2 regions of the Bacillus sp. YC2 genome follow, and region 2 is predicted to be linked to the other one. Evidence: riboswitches for the same ligand, from Rfam matches in the RefSeq annotation. Region 2 holds a riboswitch; the other holds the start of a gene.

Region 1 (8,706 bases), on a different contig from region 2:
TTCAGCTGTTATTTCTCTGGATGACCGCCTATACGACAGATGAGCTGATTGGGAATGTTTGGCTGTCTACGACAGAAGAGCTGATCGTCGCCGCCGTATTTTTCGGTCTGGATAAATGTTTTTCCGGCCATAAAAACACACGGGCACACTAAAAAAAACGCAGGCCGGATGGCTGCGTTTTTTGCGTTACACCGTTACGCTTTCTTGCTGGATTAAATCGTAGGTTAAGCAAACGGGTTTGTTCGTGCGCGGGTCTTTGACGATTTGCGCGTCAATATGAAAGACCTCTTCCAAAATGCCGGGTGTCATGACTTCCTCCGCAGTCCCTTCCTTAATGACCCTCCCTTTTTTAAGCGCGATCATGTAATGGGAAAAACGTGCGGCATGGTTCAAATCATGAATAACCATCAAAATGGTGCGGCCCTGCTCTTTATTTAATTGATCCAGCAGCTGCAAAATTTCAAGCTGATGGGCAAGATCCAGATATGTCGTCGGTTCATCGAGAAGAAGCAGCTCTGTTTCTTGAGCAAGCGCCATGGCGATCCACACACGCTGCCGCTGCCCTCCTGAAAGCGCCTCGATCGGACGGTCATGAAAAGCGGCCATTCCCGTCTCCTCAAGGGCCCACTTGATCATATCGCGGTCTTTTTCACTCAGACGCCCCATTCCGGACTGATGCGGAAACCTGCCGTAGGAGACAAGTTCGTATACGGTCAGCCCGCTCGGCGCTTCAGGCGTCTGCGGAAGGATCGCCATTTCCTTCGCTATCTCCTTGGTAGACATTTGCATGATCGCCTGTCCGTTAAGATAGACGGCGCCGGATTTCGGACGCATGATTCTGGACATCGTTTTGAGAACCGTCGATTTTCCGCAGCCGTTAGGACCGATTAATGTTGTGATTTTTCCTTTAGGTATGGCGATTTGCAAATCTTTCACAATCAAACGGTCGCCATAGCCGACAGTGAGCTGTTCTGCCAATAATGAATTCATCGCGGCAGTCTCCCTCCTTTATTTCGTTTTCATCAGCAAGTAAATAAAATACGGCGCCCCGAGCACGGAAATCACCAAGCCGACCGGAACCTCCGACGGAGCGAGGACATTTCTCGCCAGCGTATCAGCCAGCAGAAATAAAAACGCGCCAATTAAAGCCGAAACAGGGATAAGCGTTTGGTGGCGCGGGCCTGTCAGCCTTCTTGCCAAATGCGGCGCAATCAAGCCTAGAAACGCGATCCCGCCAGCAGCAGCGACACATGAGGCAGCCAGCGCGACGGCAGCAATCAGCAAAATGCGCCGTTCCTTTTCAACCGCTGTTCCAAGCCCTGTTGCCAGTTGATCTCCAAGCTGGAGCACATTTAAATACCGGGCTTTATACAGGCTGAACGGCAGGAGAAACAAAAGCCACGGCAAAATGGACAGCACCATCTTCCAATTGGCGTTCCAAATCGAGCCGGAAATCCACACCAGCGCCTGCATGAAGTCCCGCGGCTCCATTTTCAGCTGAAAAATCAGCAATAGAGCGTTAAACCCCGCATTTACGCCAATCCCGACCAAAATGAGACGAACAGGCGAGACTCCTTTTTTCCAGGCCAGCACATATATAAGAAGCGCCGCGATAAAGGCTCCTGCCAACGCACTTACCGGCAGCAGCCACGTGCTGAACATGCTCAAATCAGCAGCAGTCCCCTTGAAAAAGAAAATAAAAAGGACAACGGACAGAGAAGCCCCGGCATTAATGCCGAGAATGCCCGGCTCTGCCAAATCATTTTGGGAAACGCTTTGCAAAATCGCGCCCGATACCGCAATTCCGGCGCCGACCAATAAGGACAGCACCATGCGCGGCAATCTGAATTCAAATAAAACAAGCTGGTCACGGGCGTCTCCCTGTCCGAAAAAGACACGAAGCGTTTCTAAAGGAGCGATGCGGATGACACCCATGTTGAGGCTGATAAAAAAGACGATTAATATAAGAAGAAACGTAACGGCCATGACGGCCAGCGGTTTTTTCGTTTTCATTACAGCCCTCTCCTTTCCCTGCGCGCCAAATAAAAGAAAAAGGGAACGCCGATGAGGGCGGTCAAAGCGCCGACCGGTGTTTCAAACGGCGCATTCACGAGTCTTGCGGCAATATCACTGAATACAAGCAGTACAGCGCCGAAAACCGCTGAACAAGGGATAATCCACCTGTAATCAACACCGACCAAAAAACGGGTGATATGCGGAATGACCAGGCCGATAAAGGAAATGGCTCCGGCGACTGAGACAGAAACGCCCGTTAACAGGACAACGACAAGCATTCCGATCACTTTCACAAGCGCTGTATATTGCCCGAGCCCCTTGGCCAGCTCTTCCCCTAAACTAAGCACCGTCACTGAGCGCGCAATAAGAAATGCGAGCACCAATCCGATGGCCCCGACAACTAAAAGCAGCTGAACGCCCTGCCATTTCACGGATGCGACTCCGCCTGCATACCAAAACTTCACATCTTGGGCGACATCGAAACGGATCGCAATCGCACTTGACAGCCCCGTTAAAAAGTAACTGACGGCCGTACCGGCCAGCGCAAGCTTCACCGGTGTCAGCCCGCCTTTGGAAAACATACCGATGCCAAAAACCGCAAGAGCCCCGATCCCCGCTCCGGCAAAAGACCATAATACAAGCCCTGCGGCGGACAATGCCGGAACAAAAGCAAACGCCAAAGCGATCGCAAACCCTGACCCTGATGTCACTCCCATAATGGAAGGCTCCGCCAGCGGGTTCCGCGTCAGTCCCTGCATAATAGCCCCGGACACAGCTAAAAAAGCCCCGACGAGCGCGGCGGCAGCGGTTCTCGGCAGCCTGAGATCACGTATGATCTGGTGGGATGTATTTTGCGGCTGAAAGTGAAAGAGAGCATCCCACACCGTTCGAAGATGAATATCAGCAGCCCCGACAGAAACGGAAAGAGCTCCGCCGATCAGTAAGACGGCGATACCCGCACAAAGCAAAATGACCGCTCTGAAGGAACGCGCCGTCCACTGAATTTCGCTCCCTGAAGCACCTTGAGCCGTCATTGTCTGTTTCTTTTTCAATAGACCCAACACTCGTTCTTCCTTTCTCAACGACTATAGTGATAATGATTATCAATAACTTTTCTCAGTATAGCATCTTTATCTTCCCTTGTAATAGACTAAAATCATATAAAAAAGAAAGATTTCATAAAAAATAGCGTGCTTCTCTGAAACGCCAATGATATAATCACACTGATAATGATTCTCTTTATCACCCATAATCTATGAAAGAAGGAATGTCAGATGTTCCATACATACAAGAAGATCGGCGCCGCCCTCATTGCCGTGCTGCTCATCACCGCTTTGGCCGCTTGCGGAAATTCATCAGACACGAAAGGTTCTTCTAAAAAAGAAGAAACCGTCACATATAAAGCCGAAAACGGCAATATCAAAATACCGAAGCACCCGAAACGAGTTGTCGTCATGGCTGACGGCTACTACGGCGACTTTAAACAGCTCGGCATCAACGTTGTCGGCGCACCGGAAAACGTATTTAAAAACCCTTACTACAAAGGAAAGACAAAAGGTGTTACAAATATCGGCGACGGCACCTCCGTTGAAAAAATCATTGACTTAAAGCCGGATTTGATCGTCGTCTGGACGACACAGGGCGCAGATATAGAAAAGCTTGAAAAAATCGCGCCGACGGTCGCCATCAAATATGACAAACTGAACAACATTGACCAGTTCAAAGAATTTGCGAAAATGACAGGCACAGAAGATAAAGCCGGCAAATGGCTAGCCGAGTGGGATAAAAAAACCGCAGCCGCTAAAACAAAGGTTCAAAAAGCGGTCGGCTCGAAAACCATCTCCATTATGCAGACAAACGGCAAAGATATTTACGTATTCGGCAAAGACTTCGGCCGGGGCGGAAGCATCATTTACGACAAACTGGGACTCAAGGCTACAAAGCTGACAAAAGAAAAAGCCATTAATCAAGGACCTGGCTATGCCAGCATTTCACTTGAAAAACTGCCTGACTTCGCCGGAGACTACATCTTTATGGGACCGTGGCAGGCAGGCGGCGACACAGGCGTGCTCGACAGTCCGATTTGGAAAAACCTCGATGCCGTGAAACAAAAGCATGTGTACCATATTGACCCGATCGGCTTCTATTTCTCTGATCCGATCTCGCTTGAAGGCCAGCTTGACTACATTACGAAAAGTTTAACGAAGTAACCGGGGAGCCGCTAAAACAGCGGCTCTTTCTGCAAATATCTTGACAAAAAAATTTATTTATGCTAAAATTTACATTTTCGGTTCAACGTGTATAATAAGATTCTCCCGGCCGGGGGAATCTTATTTTTTTATATGGGGGATGAATGGCATGAAGCAAAATGAGTCGAGTATAACTTCGTTAATATCAGCGTTTGGCCGGGCCTATCACAGTCAATACGATAGTCCCAAAATTTTTGACGACTTTATCGCACAGGATCTCATTTCCCAAAAAGAGTTTTCAGACATCAAAGACAATATGATTCAAGGTATACCGTTTTTCAGTAAAGATATAGCTCAACGGTTTCAGGATGATCCGGAAGAAATGCTGAAATGGATTACACAAGTCCAGCTTTCTCCAACACCCTTAGCACGTGCCGCGTATTGCGAAAAAGTATTGCTTAACGAAGTGATGCTGGGAGCAGAGCAGTATGTCATACTCGGAGCCGGGTTAGACACGTTTTGCTTTCGGCATCCGGAATTAAAACATTGCTTAGATATATTTGAACTTGATTACCCGACTTCACAGGAAAGTAAAATAAAAAGGCTGGAAGATGCTAATTTTCAAATTCCGAGCCATCTTCATTTTGTTCCGACAGACTTCACCGATCCGTTTTCTTTTCAGCATCTAATTGATCATGGATTCGGCTGTAAAAAAACCTTTTTCAGCTTTTTGGGTGTTTCTTATTATGTAACGAAAAAGGACATTTCCCGCTTAATCAATCACCTATTTGCCCAAGTCCCGGCAGGAAGTTCTATCGTTTTTGATTATGCGGACGAAAAACTCTTTGAAGAAAAAGGGATGTCTGACAAGGTTGAACATATGATACAAATGGCGGCAGCGGGCGGAGAACCAATGAAGACGTGTTTTACGTATGATGAAATGGAGAAATTATTAGAAGCAGCGGGTTTACTCATTTATGAACATTTATCACCAGCTGCGATCCATGACCTTTTCTTTCGCAATCGCACGGATTATTTGTCTGCATTTGAAACGATTCATTATATTCACGCTGTGAAAAAATAAGCTTACACAAAAAAGACACCTCACATCTGTGAAGTGTCTTTTTTTCATACCGTCTGTTTGCCCTTGATAAATTTCTTTGACACAAACGGATATATGATCAACCCGACGAAAAACAGCCCGATGCCGAGAATAAAGGTCGTTAAATCGGCCGTTCCTGTGATAATGACGTATACAGAATACAGGCAGGCGAGGATGGCGATAATGCCGTCCCTCACTCTTGAGCCCTTCAGCTGATCATACGTCTCGCCTTTCCATATGAGCTTCAGGCTGTAGATGGCCGACACAAGATATGGAATCAAATACGCGAGCGTCGCCGCCGTCGTCAAAAATGTAAACGCGTCACTAATCGTCCGGGAAATGACCGAAAAGATAAAGATTTGAGACATCACGTTCGTCACGATAAGCGCAACAACCGGACTGCCCTGTTTATTCGTTTTCGCAAAAACAGCGGGAAAGTCGCCTGATTTCGCCGCTTGATACGGAACCTCGGAGCCAAGCAGAATCCATCCGAGCATCGTGCCGAACAAACAAAGGATGGCCAAAATCGCCATAATGATGCTCCCCGCGCTGCCGACAATCGCGTACAGCACGTCAACAAACGGTTTTTCAGAGCCGGCAAGCTTATCATGCGGAAGCACGCCCATCGTAATCAATGTGACGATGATATAGATGCTCAGCGCGATTAACAAGCCGGTAATGGTCGCGCGTTTGACGTCACGCTGTGAGCTCGCGCGGCCTGATAAAATAACGGCCGATTCAATTCCCACGAATGCCCATAATGTTGAAATCGCCGCATTGTGAATTTGGCCGCCGATCCCGTCCACTGTATGAGGAGCGCTTTGAACGGGAAAATAAAAATGATCAAAAAACGACGTTTGAAACACAAACAAACCTGCAATGATAAAAAAGATAAATCCTAACACTTTTGAGAACGTCGTGATGAAATTCAACTTACTCGCGCCGTTAATGCTGGAAATGAGAATCGTATGAGTGCCCCACAATAAAACCGTACATACGGCAAACGTCAAAAGCTGTCCGAGCGTGACTGTTTGGCTGCCGAGCGAAAACATAACGCGCTTATCCGTTAAGATCGGGAAAAACGATGTTAAATACCCGGCAAGGCTTGTGATGATCGCCACGTTGCTGATCCAGCTCGCTACCCAATATCCCCAGACCATTGTAAATCCGGCGGCGTTGCCTTTTTTCGGATCGTTAAACAGCGCCCTTGCATAGCTTTGCGGACCGGCCGTCAGCCCAGGCTTGCGGATCGATAAGTGCCCGAACACAAGCGCAATCATTAAAACGCCGGCTCCCGTTAAGAGCCATGCTGATGCAGCGCCGAGCGGACTCGCGATGGCTGCAAGCGAGCTCGGCAGCGAAAAAATGCCCGAACCAACCATATTTCCTACGACAAATGCCGTTAATAACCAAAAACCCCATTTTTTCGTCTGTTCCATTCCAGTACCTCCAGATTGTTCATTCGTAAGGACCAGACCCTGAGACCACATTTACGCACAAAAAAAAGCCTGAACAAAAGTCCATGCTTAAAGAAACACACACCCTTGATCTCCGGATAGCCCTCCGCGAAAAAGCACGCGGCAGTCCTGCACTTATTCAGATACAGTCCCAGCATAAAGAAGGAGCGGCTTTCTTTACACTTCGGCGCTGATGCCTTTAACACATGTTTTGCGGCCCCTGTCGGCCTGGCATGTGCGACTCATCATCAAGCGCAACCTCTACCTCACCGAGAAAGAGTGAGGATTTTTATCATTCAATTCTAATCAGAGGTTATCAGAGATAAAAAGATCTGTCAAAGGAATTAGATGGAAAACGGATAGAGCGTTTGCTCTATCCGATTGATGTGTCAGCGGTTGTTTTTTTTCTTTTGAACAGCTTCTTGAAGCGGATCGTCTTTAAGAGCTGCACCGGCATCGTCAAGCGCGCCTTGCATGATGTTTTTATCTTTATCGTTGTTTTTTCCTTTTTCTTTGTTAAAGAAAGCCATCAGTATCACCTCTTTATGAAAAATGGGTACACCTATAATGTGGCTTTTTCCGCAGCATAATATGCGAAAATTCGCGTCTCCTTCCTTTTGGCGGAAGAGGTAAAGTTTGTTGCTCAAACATGCATTCTCTTGATATATTTGTAATTCAGGGGATTTTGGCAAAAATAAAAAGGAGAAGCGAAAATGACAGGAAAAACACACATCATGGGAGGCATCGCTTCTTGTTCGGCAATCGCTTATTATTACGGATTTGATCCGGTCCTTATGACGGCATCAGGAGCCATAGGGGCGTTAATTCCCGATATATGCCACACGAAAAGCAAAATCGGCAGAACGCTGCCTTTACTGTCCAAAGTCGTGAGCACCGTATTCGGCCACAGAACCTTTACACACAGCCTGCTGTTTATGCTCATTATGTTTTTGATCACGGCAGCATACATTCCGAATGAAAGCGTTTCGGCAGGGCTGATGATCGGGATGGCGAGCCACCTGGTGCTGGACGCATGGACGGTTAATGGAATTAAACTGCTGTTTCCGTCAGCGATCCGCTTCCGGCTTCCTTTATACATGAGGACGGGAAGCTTTTCGGAACAGCTTGTGCTGGCCGGCTTAACGATTGTATCCTGCTATTATTTTTACGAACTGTTTCACGGCCGCATCTCATAAACGAAAGCGTTCGGGATCATGACCGGCGCTGCGAGGGTGAGGAGTCATACATATGAAAGAAACCTTCATAAGAAAACAATGGTTTTTATGCCTGTCGATTCTGTTTATGTGGATAAAAACCTATCTCGTCTATAAACTCGGCTTTGAATTGCAGATTAATTCCTTGCTGGAGGAATGTCTGCTTCTCATCAATCCGCTGAGCTTTATTCTGCCGCTGTTTGGGATCGGGCTTTTGCTGACAGAAAACAAACAGCGGATGTTTTTGCTCGCCGCCAATGTCATCTTGACGGGGATTTTGATCGCAAACACGGTTTTTTACGGGTTTTACATTGATTTTATTACCATTCCGGTTTTGTTTCAGGCCAGCAATATGGGCGATATGGGGAGCAGTGTCCAAGAGCTGTTTCACCCGCTTTATATCGCTTTGTTTATAGATATTGCACTTCTTTTTTATCTTGGGAAAAGGAACGCGTCCGTCAAAGAAAAAGCGGGCATCCGCACCGTCAAGACGTACGCCTGGGTTTCGGCCGGCCTGATTCTGTGCAATCTTGCGCTCTCGGAAGCCGAGCAGCCGAAGCTGTTCACACATCCCTTTGACCGCGAAGCGCTTGTGAAAGGAATCGGATTGTTCCACTTTCATTTGTATGATACCGTTTCGCAAACCCTTTATGCCGGCGCAAAAGCGTTTGCTGACGAAGACAGTCTGGCAGCAGTTGCGAATTACACCCAAGCGGATTACAGCAAGC
Region 2 (8,706 bases):
GCAGTTTATCGTCGCCCGGGATCGCTGTCGGGTGAATTTGGATAAATTCGCCGTTAGCGTAGTATGCACCCTGCTGATAGACGATAGATGCAGCAGAACCTGTATTGATCATGCTGTTTGTTGATTTTCCGAACACGATTCCCGGTCCTCCGGTCGCCATGATGACGGCGTCAGAACGGAATGACTCAATTTGCATATTGGTCAGATTTTGAGCTACGATGCCGCGGCATGTTCTGTCGTCATCAAGAACGGCGCCGAGGAATTCCCAGCCTTCATATTTCGTGACAAGCCCCGCAACTTCATATCTGCGCACCTGCTCGTCCAGCGCGTACAGAAGCTGCTGTCCCGTCGTCGCTCCCGCATATGCGGTTCTGTGATGCTGTGTACCCCCGAAACGGCGGAAGTCAAGCAGACCTTCCGGCGTTCTGTTAAACATAACCCCCATGCGGTCCAATAAGTGGATAATAGACGGCGCCGCTTCGCACATCGCTTTTACAGGAGGCTGGTTCGCTAAAAAGTCTCCCCCGTACACCGTGTCATCAAAATGCTCAAACGGAGAGTCGCCTTCCCCTTTTGTGTTGACCGCTCCGTTTATACCGCCTTGCGCGCAGACCGAATGAGACCGTTTTACCGGAACGATTGAAAACAGTTTAACGGCTGTGCCCGATTCCGCTGCTTTTATTGTCGCCATGAGGCCGGCAAGACCCCCGCCGACTACGATAATGCTTGATTGACTCATGATAGCCCCTCTCCCTCTAGTAATCTAGTTCTCTTACACAAATGCAAAAATCGCTTTTAGACCCACGTATGAAAGCGCTAAAAATATAATCAGCGTCACGTAAGTCGAAATTCTTTGAGAACGCGGCGTGACAGTGATTCCCCATGTGACCGCAAAAGACCATAAGCCGTTTGAAAAGTGAAAAATCACCGATAAAACGCCTACAATGTAAAAGCCGAGCATGACAGGCGAGCTTAAAATGTTCGCCATCATATCAAAATTGACTTCCGCGCCCATTTGTGCGGCAATCCGTGTCTGCCATACATGCCAGCTGACGAAAATAAGGGTGAGAATACCAGTGACACGCTGAAGCACAAACATCCAGTTTCTGAAATAACTATAGTGGCCAGCGTTGTTTTTCGCAGTAAATGCTATGTACACACCGTAAACCGCATGATAAATTAAAGGTAAGAAAATAATAAAAATTTCTAAGGCGTACCTGAACGGCAGACTGTCCATAAAGCCGGCCGCCTTATTGAACGCATCTGCTCCCCTTGCAGCAAACTGGTTGACGACTAAATGCTGAATTAAAAAGATGCCGACCGGAATGACGCCAAGCAAGGAATGCAATCTTCGAAAATAAAACTCTCTGTTCCCAGACATTACTTTACCCCCTGTTTGATTTAAGTGCGAAATGTACTAAAATCTCTGCCCCCACTTCGTTTCAATTGTAAGCACTTTATTAAAATTTATTGACAATTTCATTTTACTCCTCCCTCAAAAGGGCGTCAAGAAAACGTGTACATAAATTATAATTTTCCGAATTGAACATTTGACGGAAAAATTTTATTTTCCTGCAATATCATTCTCACATTTTTTCACGAGTTTTAAAGGATCATCCTGTAATCCTCCCCCCTGTTTAAGCTATAATAAACGAAGGAAAGAGGGGAATACATATATGAAGAATAATTATGAAGCAGCTTTAGAAACCTTATCTGAACTTGACGTCAGTGCATACGGCTACGAATTGATCCGGGAAATCGTGCTTCCGGATATACTCGGTCCGGATCATTCATCCATGATGTATTGGGCAGGCAAACGCCTCGCCCGCAAATTTCCTCTTCAATCATGGGAAGAAATCCCCGCCTTCTTTGAAAAAGCCGGATGGGGAATCCTTACAAACACCGGAATAAAAAAACAGGAGCTTGAATTTGAACTGGAGGGCCCGCTCGTCTCCAGCAGACTTAAACATCAAAAAGAGCCGTGTTTCCAGCTTGAAGCCGGTTTTATCGCCGAACAGATTCAATTGATGAATGATCAGATTGCAGAATCTTATGAACAAGTAAAGAAAAGAGCCGATAAAGTCGTTCTGACGGTAAAATGGGATATGAAAGATCCCGTGTAAATGAAAAAAGGCGGTGACTGCCAGTCCCGCCTTTTTGGCTTGCCGTTTTATACGGCAGACGGCTGCTTTGAGAGTTCAAACGCATCGTGAAGCGCTTCGACCGCTTTCACCATATCATTTTCACTGACAACCGTTGATACTTTAATTTCAGATGTGCTGACCATTTTCACTTGTACATTTTTTTCAGCCAGTACGGCAAACATTTCCGCAGCCACGCCCGGATTTGACACCATGCCGGAGCCGACAATGGATACTTTCGCTAATTTGCTTTCCGTTTCAATTTTTTCATAATCAAGCGCGTTTTTATATTCTTCAAGCACTGCGACCGTTTGGGCGGCGTCTTCTGTTTTGACAGAAAAGGAAATGTCCGTTTCGCCGCCGCCTGCCTGTGATTGAATAATGATGTCGACATTTATGTTTCGTTTTGCAAGTGTGGTGAAGATGGTAGAAAGTGTTGTCAGTCCGCTTGCGAGGCCTGAAACAGACACCCTTGTGATCTGGTCTTCAAATGCAATTCCTCTGACGATTAAATTCTGCTCCATTGATGATTCCTCCTCGATTAATGTTCCCGCTTCAGGTTCCGTACTTGACCGCACTTCCAAAGGCACTTGGTAATTCTTCGCGAATTCAACCGCTCGCGGATGAAGAACGCCGGCTCCGAGGTTTGCAAGCTCCAGCATTTCATCGTATGAAATCCCCGCCAGTTTTCTCGCTGACCGGACGTAACGCGGATCGGTCGTAAAGACACCGGGAACGTCGGTGTAGATGTCGCATTTATCCGCTTGTAATGAAGCGGCAAGGGCAACGGCGGTTGTATCCGATCCGCCCCGTCCGAGCGTCGTGATTCCGCCGTCTTCTGTCACTCCCTGAAAGCCTGCGACGACTGTGATTTTCCCTTCTGCCAGCCGCGCTTGAATCGCGGTGACATCTATATCCGTGATTCTGGCACTGCCGTGGACGGCTTCGGTGCGAATGCCCGCCTGCCCGCCTGTATAGGAGACGGCGTCATAGCCTTTTTCCTGAAGCGCCATGGCAAGCAGCGAAATTGTAATCTGCTCTCCCGTAGACAGAAGCATATCCATTTCGCGTTTATTCGGCTCACCGGTAATTTCCGCCGCGAGATTGACCAGCGCGTCCGTTGATTTGCCCATTGCCGAAACGACAACCACGACATCATGGCCTTTTTGCTTTTCAGCAATGGCGCGATTTGCGGCATTTTGAATTTTTTCGGCAGAGCCGACGGAAGTACCTCCGAATTTTTGTACGATAAGACCCATACTAGACCACCCTTTACATTTTGGTTCGTGCGGGTGAGGAGAAAGAGCGCTTTGTCCACAATAAAAAAAGCAATGAGAGGATTCGCTCTCATTGCTTTTTTCATATCATCACGAATGATTATGAACAACGAGATAGCCCTCCAAGAAAATAATTTCTTGACAGCCTTACATTTATTTAATGCAAGGCCAGCAAATGACACCGATGGGATGTTATTCGCTTCGGCGACGCTCCCCTTTCAGCCCTTTTCGCAGAATCCATCATTCTCCAAAGGCTTACTATTGAAGTTCGCACCTCTATCTTCACCATATAACACGATCTTATGAAATTATTCACATTCTAGCAGATTTTTCAGTAAAGTACAATACTATTTTTGCAGCTTTTCAAACAGGAGCTGTGCCGCCGCTGCAGGAACGCCCGCTTTCTTAATATCATCAAGGCTTGCTTCCTTCATTTTTTTGACAGAGCCGAAATGCTTCAGGAGCATCTTTTTGCGTTTTTCACCGATTCCGGGTATATCATCCAATACGGATTGAAAGGCGCTTTTTCCGCGAATCTGTCTGTGGAAGCTGATGGCAAAGCGGTGCACCTCATCCTGTATGCGCTGAAGCAAATAAAATTCCTGGCTGTTCCGCTCCAGAAATACCGGCTCAAGCGGGTCGCCGATCAAAAGGTTGGACGTGCGGTGTTTATCGTCCTTCGCCAAGCCCGCTATCGGCACATCCAAACCGAGCTCATTTTCCAGCACGTCACGAGCCGCGTTGATCTGTCCTTTTCCGCCGTCAATGATGATTAAATCCGGCAGCGGAAGGTTTTCGCGGAGCACTCTCGTATATCTTCTTCTGACGACTTCCCTCATTGAACCGTAATCGTCAGGCCCTGTAACGGTTTTAATTTTATATTTGCGGTATTCCTTTTTATTCGGCTTTCCGTCGATAAATACAATCATAGCCGACACCGGGTTTGTCCCTTGGATGTTGGAGTTGTCAAATGCTTCGATTCTGTGCGGCGTATAAATGTTCAGGGCTTCTCCCAGGCCTTCTGCCGCTCCGATTGACCGTTCCTCATCCCGTTCGATTAAGGAGAACTTTTCCCGCAAAGCGATTTTCGCATTTTTATGGGCAAGCATGAGCAGTTCTTTTTTCGGCCCTTTTTTCGGCTGATGCACGCCCGTTTCCAGCAGCTGCTCAATCATGTCTTGGTCAACGCTGTCCGGCACTAAAATTTCCTTGGGCAGAAAGTGATTGTTTTTAGAGTAAAACTGGCCGATAAAGGTGAGAAATTCTTCGTCGGCTTCCTGATACATCGGAAACATGCTGACGTCCCGTTCAATCAGCTTTCCTTGCCGTATGAAAAAGACTTGGACGCACATCCAGCCTTTATCGTACGCATAAGCAAACACATCGCGGTCCACAAGGTCATTCATCGTCATTTTTTGCTTTTCCATCGTTGATTCGATGTGGGCGAGCTGGTCGCGGAATTCTTTAGCCCGTTCAAATTCAAGCTTTTCCGCTGCCTCTGTCATTTTTGCCTGAAGTTCTTTTTTGACTTCGTTATAGCCGCCCTTTAAAAATCTGGTGATGTCTTCGACAAGCTCACGGTTCGTCTCTTCAGAAATATCCTTTACACAAGGCGCCAGGCACTGCCCGAGATGGTAGTACAGACAGACGCGGTCCGGAAGCTTCGAACACTTTCTGAGCGGGTATAAGCGGTCCAGCAGCTTTTTCGTTTCCCGCGCTGCCTGCACATTCGGATACGGGCCGAAATAGCGCCCCTTGTCTTTTTTGACATTTCGGGTCACGATCAGACGCGGATGGCGTTCATGGGTGATTTTTATAAAGGGATAGGTTTTGTCATCTTTCAGCATGACATTGTATTTCGGATCGTACTTTTTGATCAGGTTCATTTCCAAAATAAGCGCTTCAAGATTGGAGGAAGTCACGATATATTCAAAGTCCTCGATTTCCGTCACAAGCCTTTGGGTTTTTGCGTCGTGAGAGCCGGTGAAATAGGACCGCACCCTGTTTTTCAGTACTTTCGCTTTCCCTACGTAAATGACTGTTTTTTGACGGTCTTTCATTAAATAACAGCCCGGCTGATCGGGAAGGAGGGCCAGCTTTTCTTTCAGTTGTTTATTCATACGTTACCCTTCCTTACGTTAGTTCTCTCTTCATTCAGTGTATCACGAACACTTGTTTTTCTCCATTCTCAGCTTTTGGAAGATAAAAAAGGCGATTCCTTAAAAGGAATCGCCCGGCCGGACATATTGCTGCCGGCTTACAGGTGTTTGTTTACAAGCTCTTCAAGGGCTTCTTTTGGTTTGAAGCCGACAGAAGTTTCAACAACTTCGCCGTCTTTTAAGACGAGAAGTGTCGGGATGCTCATTACTCCGTATTTACCGGCTGTTTCTTGGTTTTCATCTACGTCGATTTTTACGATTTTTACTTTATCGCCCATTTCTTGATCAAGCTCTTCAAGAACAGGTGCAATCATTTTACAAGGTCCGCACCACGGAGCCCAGAAATCAGCTAATACGACACCTTCACTTGTTTCAGCTGAGAACGATTGATCAGTTGCTTTTACGATAGCCATTAGTTTATTCCTCCAATTGTCAAATGATGATTTTTAGTATAGCATCTCCCATTCGTTCATGCTAATTTAATGCTTATAATTTATCATCCCCTGATTTTGCCGGAAATAATCTTATTTATATAGTGTATTATAACCCCTGTGCAGGTGTTCAAACCTTGTTATTTTGGTGCCGGCAGCGTGAGTAAAACGACTGCCATCGGAGGCAGTTCCGCACCCAGCTTTCCATCTTTGACTGTAAATCCGGTGAACGGTTTCGGCTTGACGTTCTCCGGACTGTTGAATGTGTTGCGGGCGTTCATTTTTTCGGAATGCAGGATGGTTCCAAAAGGATTCCCTCTCTTTGTCATCCCCCTCAGCTCAATCTTCACATCGGCCTTTTGCAGATGATCGATATTGCAAATGCTGATATGGATGTCACCCGTTTTATTTTTTGACGCCGAAATGCTGATTTGAGGCAGCTGTCCGTCTTTCCATTCATATTGGGCCGCTTTTGTTTCTGAAGCTAAAAGGAAAGCGTTCTGATGGACTTTAAACATATCAAACACATGATACGTCGGCGTTAACAGCATGTTCTCCCCTTCTGTTAGGATCATCGCCTGCAGCACGTTTACCGTTTGCGCGATATTGGTCATTTGTACGCGGCTTGCATGCTGATGGAAAATGTGAAAGTGAGATGCGGCGACGAGCGCATCGCGAATTGTATTTTGCTGATAAAGAAAACCCGGATTCGTGCCTGGCTCAGGATCAAGCCATGTGCCCCATTCGTCAATGATCAAACCGACCCGCTTATCCGGATCGTATTGATCCATGATTGTGCTGTGTTTTGTAATCAGCTCATCCATATGCGCCGCTTTTTTCATCGTAATGAACCATTCATCTTCTGAAAACTCCGTCGCGGAGCCTTTTCCCTTCCAGAAGTCCCCCGGTATCGTGTAATAATGCAGGCTTAGTCCATCCATGAGATCAGCAGCTTTTTTCATTAAGATTTCTGTCCAGCGGTAATCGTCAACGTTTGCGCCGCCGGCAATCTTATAGACTTCATTTCCGCTGTAATTGCGGACATAGGTTTGAAAATTGCGGTAGAGATCAGCATAATACTCGGGATGCATATTTCCGCCGCAGCCCCAATTTTCATTCCCTATGCCGACATATTTCAGCTTCCACGGTTTTACCCGTCCGTTTTCCTTTCTCCAATCGGACATCGGAGTGCCCGCCTCAAATGTCATATACTCAATCCAATCGGCCATTTCCTTAACAGTTCCGCTGCCGACGTTTCCGGCGATATACGGTTCACAGCCGAGCAGATCGCACAGCCTCATAAATTCGTGCGTGCCGAATTCATTGGAATCAATCGTTCCGCCCCAGTGGGTGTTTAGCATGGTTTTGCGTTCACCGACTCCGTTTGCCCAGTGATATTCATCTGCAAAACAGCCGCCGGGCCATCTGAGGACGGGGATGTTCAGCTTCTTCAGGGCCTGTGCGACGTCTGTTCTGATCCCGTCTACATTCGGAATGTCGGAATCCTTCCCAACCCAGATGCCCTCGTATATCCCTCTTCCCAAGTGCTCTGCGAAATGTCCGTATATATTTTTATTAATCGTTCCTTCGATGATATCCGTTTGAATGACTGCCGTGTTTTTAGACAAACTTGACCATTCCTTTCTGATAAAAATGAAAAGCACTACAGCCAATCTATGTATCTATGATGTTACGCCTGAAAGGATGCCGTTCAAGTTTGTAAGCGCTTTTACAGAAAGTTTATTATATTCATTCGTACATGTCAATCTTACATTTTATCATTTGTATATTTGTACGAACCAATTAAAACAAATAAAGCCCTCTGACAGCAACTGCCAGAGGGTTTCGGTTACGAATGGATATTAGCGTTTTTAAATTCCTGTGTCAAAAGCGGGACTACTTCAAACAAGTCGCCGACAATTCCGTAGTCCGCTATTTTAAAAATCTCAGCTTCCGGGTCTTTATTTATCGCAACGATGACTTTGCTGTTTGACATGCCCGCCAAATGCTGGATCGCTCCGGAAATGCCGCAGGCGATATAAAGATCCGGTGTGACTACTTTTCCGGTCTGGCCGATCTGGAGCGAATAGTCGCAATAATCCGCGTCGCATGCACCGCGTGAAGCCCCCACTGCCGCCCCCAATACCTCGGCGAGCTCTTCTAAAGGCCCGAATCCTTCTTTGCTTTTCACACCGCGGCCGCCGGCAACGATAATCTTCGCTTCTGATAAATCCACGCCGTCCGCTGTTTTTTTCACTACATCTTCAATAATTGTCCGTAAATCTGCCGGCTCCGCGTCAAGTTGTTCGATGCCGCCTGTACGGTTTGTGTCTTTTTCTAACGCTTGGATATTATTCGGGCGTATTGTCGCAAAAATCATGGGATCGGTTGAGATGACCCGCTCAAAGGCTTTGCCGGAATAGATCGGTCTTGTAAACACGATATTTTCTCCGGTAACGCTTACATCCGTACTGTCAGAAATCAAGCCTGTTTCAAAACGGGCCGCAAGCTTCGGTGATAAATCTTTGCCCATTGAGGTGTGGCCGAAGATGACCGCATCAGGCTTTTCATTTTCGATCAGATCCCCAAGCACTGCGGCATACCCGTCAGCTGTGTAATGTGCCAGCCCGGGCGCATCGGCTGTGAATACTTTATCAGCTCCATATTGTATAAGCTCGGATGCTGCATCAACTGCGCC

What was found. Region 2 has a riboswitch for lysine ahead of KY305_RS10905 (aspartate kinase). Riboswitches for the same ligand answer to the same signal wherever they lie in the genome.
Region 1: linked by a shared signal. The riboswitch ahead of KY305_RS01155 (amino acid permease) and the one ahead of KY305_RS10905 (aspartate kinase) in region 2 are both predicted to bind lysine.

Annotation. Positions count from the first base shown of each region.
Region 1 is NZ_JAHXDO010000001.1:220,136-228,841, forward strand. It holds gene KY305_RS01125 (regulatory YrvL family protein) at 1-152, shown strand, start outside; gene KY305_RS01130 (ABC transporter ATP-binding protein) at 187-990, opposite strand; gene KY305_RS01135 (FecCD family ABC transporter permease) at 1,009-2,013, opposite strand; gene KY305_RS01140 (FecCD family ABC transporter permease) at 2,013-3,050, opposite strand; gene KY305_RS01145 (iron-hydroxamate ABC transporter substrate-binding protein) at 3,291-4,226, shown strand; gene KY305_RS01150 (class I SAM-dependent methyltransferase) at 4,375-5,289, shown strand; gene KY305_RS01155 (amino acid permease) at 5,334-6,746, opposite strand; lysine riboswitch at 6,856-7,036, opposite strand; gene sspJ (small acid-soluble spore protein SspJ) at 7,154-7,294, opposite strand; gene KY305_RS01165 (metal-dependent hydrolase) at 7,478-7,960, shown strand; gene KY305_RS01170 (LTA synthase family protein) at 8,013-8,706, shown strand, end outside.
Region 2 is NZ_JAHXDO010000005.1:217,937-226,642, reverse strand. It holds gene sdhA (succinate dehydrogenase flavoprotein subunit) at 1-739, opposite strand, end outside; gene sdhC (succinate dehydrogenase cytochrome B558) at 773-1,381, opposite strand; gene KY305_RS10910 (YslB family protein) at 1,677-2,123, shown strand; gene KY305_RS10905 (aspartate kinase) at 2,171-3,400, opposite strand; lysine riboswitch at 3,526-3,705, opposite strand; gene uvrC (excinuclease ABC subunit UvrC) at 3,766-5,538, opposite strand; gene trxA (thioredoxin) at 5,676-5,990, opposite strand; gene KY305_RS10890 (alpha-N-arabinofuranosidase) at 6,149-7,636, opposite strand; gene KY305_RS10885 (electron transfer flavoprotein subunit alpha/FixB family protein) at 7,858-8,706, opposite strand, start outside.